2 regions of the Parapedobacter deserti genome follow, and region 2 is predicted to be linked to the other one. Evidence: riboswitches for the same ligand, from Rfam matches in the RefSeq annotation. Region 2 holds a riboswitch; the other holds the start of a gene.

Evidence for each region. A riboswitch is a leader RNA that binds a small molecule or an ion and turns the genes downstream of it on or off. The one in region 2 is predicted to bind thiamine pyrophosphate.
Region 1: it holds a riboswitch for thiamine pyrophosphate, as region 2 does, so the genes downstream of both, thiS (sulfur carrier protein ThiS) here and thiM (hydroxyethylthiazole kinase) in region 2, are expected to answer to the same signal.

Annotation. Positions count from the first base shown of each region.
Region 1 covers NZ_JBHRTA010000037.1:192,132-196,343, reverse strand. The annotation lists gene ACFOET_RS12575 (transglycosylase domain-containing protein) at 1-191, opposite strand, end outside; gene ACFOET_RS12570 (Mrp/NBP35 family ATP-binding protein) at 263-1,324, shown strand; TPP riboswitch at 1,425-1,527, shown strand; gene thiS (sulfur carrier protein ThiS) at 1,496-1,777, shown strand; gene ACFOET_RS12560 (thiamine phosphate synthase) at 1,848-2,456, shown strand; gene thiE (thiamine phosphate synthase) at 2,520-3,191, shown strand; gene ACFOET_RS12550 (thiazole synthase) at 3,204-3,977, shown strand; gene thiH (2-iminoacetate synthase ThiH) at 3,990-4,212, shown strand, end outside.
Region 2 covers NZ_JBHRTA010000030.1:359,296-363,507, forward strand. The annotation lists gene ACFOET_RS10225 (DNA-3-methyladenine glycosylase I) at 70-621, opposite strand; gene ACFOET_RS10230 (aldo/keto reductase) at 743-1,585, opposite strand; TPP riboswitch at 1,762-1,854, shown strand; gene thiM (hydroxyethylthiazole kinase) at 1,884-2,684, shown strand; gene thiE (thiamine phosphate synthase) at 2,674-3,315, shown strand; gene thiD (bifunctional hydroxymethylpyrimidine kinase/phosphomethylpyrimidine kinase) at 3,312-4,151, shown strand; gene tenA (thiaminase II) at 4,138-4,212, shown strand, end outside.

The DNA.
Region 1 (4,212 bases), on a different contig from region 2:
GTTATGGTGGCTGCCAATAAGGCTTCACGCTTATAATAAGCGACCGCGAATGCAATGAGGCTACCGAAAGCCAATATACCCAAAATAATCCCGCCGATGACTAGCTGCCGTCTGGTGATTCTATCTAAAAAATGCCTAAACATACGATCCGTTACGGTGTATCCCGCACCTAAATACGGGATAATTATCATTAAAAACAAAGATATGACAAGTTTGTGTGCATGTTTCCGTAGCTTTGTGTTTCGCAAACTATAGTAGCGCAATGATTACGAAAGAACAGGTATTGCACGCATTGAGCCATGTGGATGATCCAGACTTGAAGAAAGATTTGGTGACCCTCAACATGATCAGAAACATAGAAATCACCCCATTAAAAATTCGTTTCGATGTGGTCCTTACCACGCCGGCTTGCCCTTTGAAGGGGCATATTGAGCATGCTTGCCGCAACGCGATTGCATTGTTCGTAGACAAAGATATCACCGTAGATATCAACATGACTTCTCAGGTAATGGGGTCAAAGGGTAGTCAGCTGTCCAACATCAAAAATATCATTTTAGTGGCGTCCGGAAAAGGGGGAGTAGGCAAATCTACTGTAGCAGCCAATCTTGCCTTGGCCCTGCAAGTGAACGGAGCAAAAACCGGCCTTATTGATGCCGATATCTACGGGCCATCGTTGCCCATTATGTTTGGCCTGGAAGGCGCGCGACCGAAAGCTTCCAAAACCCCAGATGGAAAGACGAAGATTGAGCCGGTAGAGAAGTTCGGTTTGAAGCTGCTTTCCATCGGGTTTTTCACGGATCCCAACCAGCCGGTTCCTTGGCGCGGCCCTATGGTCAGTACGGCTGTCAAGCAACTGTTCAACGATGCAGATTGGGGCGAATTGGATTATTTGGTGGTAGATTTGCCGCCCGGAACCGGGGATGTGCACATTACCGTGGCACAAAGTTTCCCTATTGCTGGAGCCGTCATCGTAACTACGCCCCAGAACGTGGCGCTTTCGGACGCCGTGCGTGGCATCGGCATGTTTCTGATGGAGTCGATCAACATTCCATTGCTGGGCGTGTTGGAAAATATGGCCTACTTCACACCAGCGGAATTGCCGGATCACAAGTACTTCATTTTCGGCAAAGATGGCGGCAAGCGTTTAGCCGAACGGTTTAATGCGCCCTTCCTCGGCGAAATTCCACTGGTTAAGAGCATCAGCGATTCGGGCGATAACGGCTTGCCGGTGATGATGGATGAGCATAGTCCCGCACGATCAGCATTCCTGGAAATCGCGGGTAGGGTGGCACAGCAGTTGGCGATAGTGCAAGCCGCCGTGTGAATTAAGTGAGCGGCTGCTCCTTCCGGCGCTGTCGCCGAAAACAAGACCATCTATTTCCAATCAATCATTGATATTATCTCAGAAAGTCTTACCTTTGGCTTCAATGCTTTAGGGGTGTCGCCCGCGTGATTGCCGGCGGCTGAGAATAACCCTCATAACCTGCTCAGGATAATGCCTGCGAAGGGAAAAGTAATGGATCTCTCACCTTTTGTGGTTCCTAAGGCATTATCAGAACATAATATGCCCGATATGGAAGTCATTATCAATCATCAGAAAATTTCCATCCAGCCAGACGCGTCGCTCGTAAAAGTGTTATGCGATTATGGTATTACACAGTCAAAGGGGATAGCCATAGCTGTTAATGAGTCCGTCATCCCGCAAAAGTACTGGGAAAGCACCTCGCTAAGACAGGGTGATCGACTAACGATAATCAAAGCGGCCCAAGGGGGATGATACAAACACCGCTTTCTCAATCGGGGAAAATCTATAGGTCTTGATTCCTAACGGGAAGATTACCGGCTATATGCAACTGACGGTCATTACACGGGAAGACTTTTTCAAAAGGGAGGCAGATATCATCAACGGCCTTTTCCAAACCGGATTAACGGACCTGCATCTCCGCAAACCTGGGGCAAGCGTGTACGAGATGCGGACGTTGTTGCGCGCGATTGACACCGGTTTCCATAAACAGATTATTATTCACGGCCACGATGTTTTATATCGGGAGTTTGGTCTGCTCGGTGTGCACCTTCGCCTGGACATATTGCTGGAAAAGCGGAGAATGCAGGATATCAGGTTAATCTCCTGTTCAACGCATACGCCTGCTGAAGTCGCGGCTGTCGCAGGTCTAGCCGACCGCGCATTTATCAGTCCGGTGTTTAACAGTATCTCGAAAAAAGGATACCGAAGCAATGCGGCATTGCTCGCAGTTCCCAAGCCCGAAGGGAAGACAAGGTGGGTGGCGTTGGGCGGTATAACGCCTGCGCGTTTACATGCGGTACACCGGCATGGCTACCGTAATGCTGCCCTTTTGGGCTATATCTGGGAAGGTGAGCATCCACAGCAGCGTTTTCAAGCGTGTCAGGCCGTAGCCGCACGTCTGCCGGCGGTAGCGCCACAATTTTTTTTGTAAAAGCTTACAACCGGATAGATAAAACCACGATAAGTTCATTGGCATTGAATACAAATTATTCGAATGAAAAAAATTGATTCGTTTCATTACATTACCCACCCGCTAACCGATTATCCCATTGCCCGGCAGGTAGACGATGTTTGCCGATGCGGTTGTACCTGGATACAATTGCGTTTAAAACAATCTGATACGGAAGAGCGGTTGGATACGGCGCTGAGCGTATATCCGGTGCTGAAGCGGTACAACGCTAAGTTAATTATCAATGATGACGTGCATGTGGCGCTGGCTGCTGACGCCGATGGTGTGCATATCGGTGCCAGAGACATGCATCCGTCCGATGCGCGGCACATGCTTGGCCCGAACAAAATCATCGGATGTACTGCCAATACGCTGGATGATGTGCTTAGGCTGAGCCAATACGACATTGACTACATTGGTGTGGGGCCTTTCCGCTTTACATCGACGAAGGAGAAGTTAAGTCCTGTATTGGGACGGGAAGGAATACACCGGATTGTAGCCGCTGCACGGATACACGGTGTCTGCCTTCCGATAATAGCCATAGGGGGAATTATGCCGAGACATATAGCTGCAGTGATGGAAACCGGTGTGCATGGCATAGCCGTCTCTGGAGCCATCTGTGGTGCCGACGACCCGTCCGCAGCAAGTCAAGCCATCATGAAACAGCTGGCCGACTATCGGTCCCCTACCGCCGATCACCAATCACCAAAACGATGAACGATAAAAACGATGAACGATAAACTTAAAATAGCTGACAAAACATTTTCCTCGCGCTTATTTGCAGGTACCGGAAAATTTGGTAACCACCAAGTCATGGAAGCTGCATTGCTGGCCTCGGAAACCGTGCTCGTCACGGTTGCGATGAAGCGTGTGGAGCACATGGGACGGGAAGATGATACCTTATTGCGGCATTTGGCGCACCCGCATATCCAGCTATTGCCAAATACCTCAGGTGTGCGTAACAGGGGAGAGGCGGTGTTTGCCGCGCAACTGGCACGGGAGGCCATGGAAACAAATTGGCTTAAATTGGAAATTCATCCCGATCCCAAGTACCTTATGCCGGATCCGATTGAGACGTTGGCCGCTGCCGAGCAACTGGTTAAGCTGGGCTTTGTTGTGCTGCCGTATTGCCACGCCGATCCGGTGCTGTGCAAGCGGCTGGAAGAAGTAGGCGTTGCCGCCGTCATGCCGTTGGGCGCACCTATCGGCAGCAATAAGGGGCTTGCGATGCAAGAGATGCTGCGCATTATAATTGATCAGGCGAATGTGCCGGTGGTGATCGATGCAGGGATCGGTGCACCCAGCCACGCCGCGCAGGCAATGGAATTGGGCGCAGACGCCGTGCTGGTCAATACCGCGATGGCTACTTCGGGCGACCCGGTGCAGATCGCCGAAGCGTTTAAATGGGCTGTGCGAGCAGGACGACAGGCCTTTTTGGCCGGCCTGCCCGGAGAACAGGCGGTTGTCTCGGCGACAAGTCCGCTGACATCGTTTTTGGATTGAATAGACAACATGATGTTTACACCGATATTTAACCAATACGACTGGAATGACCAACTGCGGTCTATTTACAGTAAAACCGGGGAAGATGTACTGCGTGCGCTGGCAAAGAAGCAACGTACCTTGGGCGATTTTCAAGCATTGGTGTCTCCGGCGGCGGCACCGTATCTGGAGCATATGGCGTTATTAAGCCAGCAGGCTACACAAAAGCGCTTCGGCAAAACCATTCAACTGTACG
Region 2 (4,212 bases):
AACCTTTGAGCTCATTTTGGAGACTACCCTTGGTGCTGAGATGCAACCGTCCGACGAACATTGAAATGACTATCTCACAGCCCACATCGGCTTGCTTTCCAGTATCTCGGCATATATCGGACAACCGGGATTGTGTGCGCCCGGCAGGTAGCCGGTGCTCATCAGAAATTCATTGACAATCTCGCCGCCGGTAAATTTGAAGGTGTTTTTAAAGAGCTTCATCCATTCCTGAAGTGTTTTGGGATGGTGATGTTGCAGCCACTTTTCAAATGAGCCGTATTCCTGCCGCAGTTGCATGATCGCTTTAGCATTTTCAATGGCTGCATTGACTTTGAGCCGGTTGCGAATAATGCCTGCATCGGCGAGTAGCCGATCGCGATCTTTCTCGACATATGCGGCTACTTTAGCGATGTCAAAATTGTCGTAAGCCTTGCGAAAGGCCTGTTCTTTGCGCAGGATGGTTTCCCAGCTCAGCCCAGCTTGGTTGATTTCCATGATGAGCCGGCCGAACAATTCGTTGTCATCATGAATGGGAAAGCCGTAATGTTTGTCGTGGTAGTTTTTGTGCAATGCCCGGCGCGCTTCGGGCTGCATGGTGGGGATGTAATCGCAATAGGACATCGTGCTATCGTTTTTAATACGCAGCGAATTTAGCAAAAAATTTTAGTATCTTAATTGGTCGCGATCCGCTGAGCCGGCAACTCGGCAAAGGACGGCCGCTGTAGTCCACGCCGGTGCTATCTCAAACCGATAAGCTGAAGAAATCATCGTCAGATAATGGGATTTTTGCAGCCCGCAGGTTCTCTTGCAAATGGATCAATGACTTGGTGCCGGGAATAAGCAGGATATTGGGCGATCGCCTCAACAGCCAAGCCAGCGCAACCTGGGCTGGGGTAGCTTCGTATTTGTCGGCCAAGGCACCGATTCGTTTTTGGAGCTTATCAGGGCCGGAGGCCAGTGGGTACCAGGGAATAAAGGCAATCCCACGTTCGGCGGTGTAGTCTACTACGGTTTCCCACTTGCGTTCAGCCAGGTTGTACAAGTTCTGCACGGATACGATGGGAACTACTTTCTCCGCGCGCTCGATGGTCGGGATGTCTACTTCGGAAAGACCTACTTGCAAAATTTTTCCGGCCTTTACGGCATCGGCTACCGGCCCGAGCGATTCCTCAATCGGTATGTTGGGATCCACCCGGTGGAGCTGCCACAGCTGTATCTCATCTTTGCCAAGCCGCTGGAGGCTGCCATCGATGGCTTGACGGATATGCGCTGGATGGCCGTTGATAGGCCATTGGTTGGGGCCGGTTCGCTCCAAACCTCCTTTGGTGGCGACAACGATATTCGGGTAGTAAGACGACAGGGCTTCACGAATGAGCACTTCGTTGGTATGCGGGCCATACGAGTCCGCTGTGTCAATGAAATTGACACCGGATTCGACCGCCGTCCGCAGCACGCGCTTGGCCAGCTCGCGGTCAGGGGCATCGCCCCATACGCCGGGGCCAGTAAGCTGCATGGCGCCGTAACCTATCCGGTCAAGCTCCCATACGCCACGGAGCTGGTAGGTGAGTGATGTTGTGGTATTCATGATCATTCGCTTTCGTTGTCTAAGGAGATAATGCCGATAATGCGGTTATTGTTTGCAAGAACGTTGTTTCGCTTCCAAGTATAGTGAAAATAGCGGAATAGGCTGAGTGAGCTGTTGCAATTGTTTTTTAAAAACGGCAATGCAAATTAATGGATCGTAAAATTTTTCTTATCTTTGATCGGCTTTAGGGGTATTCTGAGAAGAATTGAGACACACCCTTCGAACCTGATCCGGCTGATACCGGCGTAGGGAAAAGCAATCCAAAGGAATCCGCTTTAGCCATTTAATGTATTTTGATATGGAAAAGCAACTTTGGGATCATGTACAAACCGTCCGCCAGCAATCTCCGCTGGTGCAGAACATTACGAATTTTGTGGTTATGAACAATACGGCAAATGCGCTGCTCGCGGTGGGTGCCTCGCCCATCATGGCGCATGGCCATGCCGAATTGGACGATATGTCGCGGATTTGCCGGTCGCTGGTGGTTAACATTGGGACGTTGGATGATTATTGGGTGGCAGCGATGTTCCGGGCGGCGGTGTTAGCCGGGGAAGCCGGCAAACCTTGGGTACTGGACCCGGTGGGAGCCGGTGCATCGGGATACCGTGATACCACGCTCCGTGAGTTGCTGGAGCACCGGCCCACCGTAGTCCGCGGCAATGCTTCCGAAATCATGGCCTTGGCCAAGGCCAACACCAAGGCCACCAAGGGGGTGGACAGTACCGCGGCAAGCAGTGAAGCGTTGGACGCCGCACGATCCATTTGCCAGCGGTATGGCAGCGTAGTTTGCATTTCCGGTGCGGTGGACGTTGTGGTGGGGCCAGCCCAGTCGATGTATATCCACAATGGGGACCCACTAATGACGAAGGTAACGGGACTGGGGTGTTCGGCCACAGCCCTTATCGGTGCGTTTATTGCAGTGGTTGACAACCGCGTGGAGGCAGTAGGGGCGGCTATGGCGCTGATGGGTGTATGTGGCGAACTAGCTGCCGCCGCGAGTAGTGGGCCAGGAAGCCTGCAGGTCAACCTGTTGGACAAGCTGTATAACATTACGGAAGAGGAATTCACCACGCGGCTCCGGATTTCACATGAAGCCTGACTTTGCCTTTCCATATCGGCTATACCTGGTATTGTCTGAGGCCGACTGCAGGGGCAGAAACCCGCTGTGGGTGGCCGAGGAGGCTATCTTAGGTGGGGTAGACATTATTCAATTGCGGGAGAAGCATGCAAGTAATGATGTCTTCCAGAAAAAGGCAACACAGTTGAAGGCGGTGACAGACCGCTATGGAATACCCTTGATAATCAATGATAACTTAACGGTGGCTATGGCTGTGGGCGCATTCGGTATTCATGTGGGGCGGCAAGATATCCCACCCAGTGAGGTCCGCAATGCATGGCCAGATTGCCGGTTGCTGGGGTATTCCATCGAGCGATTAGCGCAATTGCAGCACTCTGAGACAGCAGTGGCCGACTGCCTTGGAGTCAGCCCGATTTTCAGAACGGCTACCAAGACCGACACGATAGCGGAATGGGGTATCACGGGCATCCGCCAACTCCGAAACTTGACGGGCAAACCGCTGATCGCCATCGGCCGGATGAATCGGGAAAACGTTGCAGACGCCATTCGCGCGGGGGCCGACTGCGTTGCCGTGGTTTCTGCGATCTGTGCAACAGACAGCCCACGAACCGCAGCAACTGAACTGAAAGAACTGATTAATAACGCGATATGAACAGAAAAAAATACCGATATCCTTCGGTACTTACCATTGCCGGGTTCGATGGCAGCGGAGGCGCCGGCATACAAGGAGACATCAAGACTATCTCTGCGCTGGGATGCTATGCTACCTCCGCACTGACCGCGCTGCCGATACAGAATACGCAGGGCGTCCGGACTATTTATCCGATTCCTTACCAAGCGGTAAACGAGCAGATAGAAACTATTCTTGACGATATTTTCCCGGATGCCATAAAAATCGGTATGGTACATACCGCTGAACTGGTGAGCACGATTTTGGATGCCTTAGCGCGGTATCCGCATGTGCCGGTGGTGTTCGACCCCGTGATGGTGGCTACCAGCGGCGACAAGCTCATCGAGGATAAGACCATTGCGGCGATCGTTGAGCGATTGTTTCCCATCGCAGCGGTCGTAACCCCGAACATGGACGAAGCGGCTATCCTCGCTGAGATGCCTGTGCGTACGTTGGATGACATGCGTCTTGCTGGCGCAAAAATCCGCCAACTTGGCTGCCGTTCGGTGCTGCTTAAAGGCGGACACCTCGATGCACCCCGTCTCACTTCCTTGTATTTTGATGAAGCGGGTGATGTACATGAGTTCAGCTTCGACAGGTTTGAGACAAACAACACACACGGTTCGGGCTGTACGTTGTCCTCTGCAATTGCCTGCTTTATCGCACAGGGAAGAAATCTGCTGGAAGCTGTGGGAGCTGGACAGGAATACGTGCACCAAGCGATCCTGCACAGCCGGGACGTGCAGGTCGGCCATGGCAATGGCCCATTGAATCATTTTTTTAATCCGCTTGAACTGAAGAAGTATGACTTGGTCTGAACATGCTTGGAGGTCCATTGAACCGCTGTACGGATCCATTATTGGCATGCCCTTCATTATG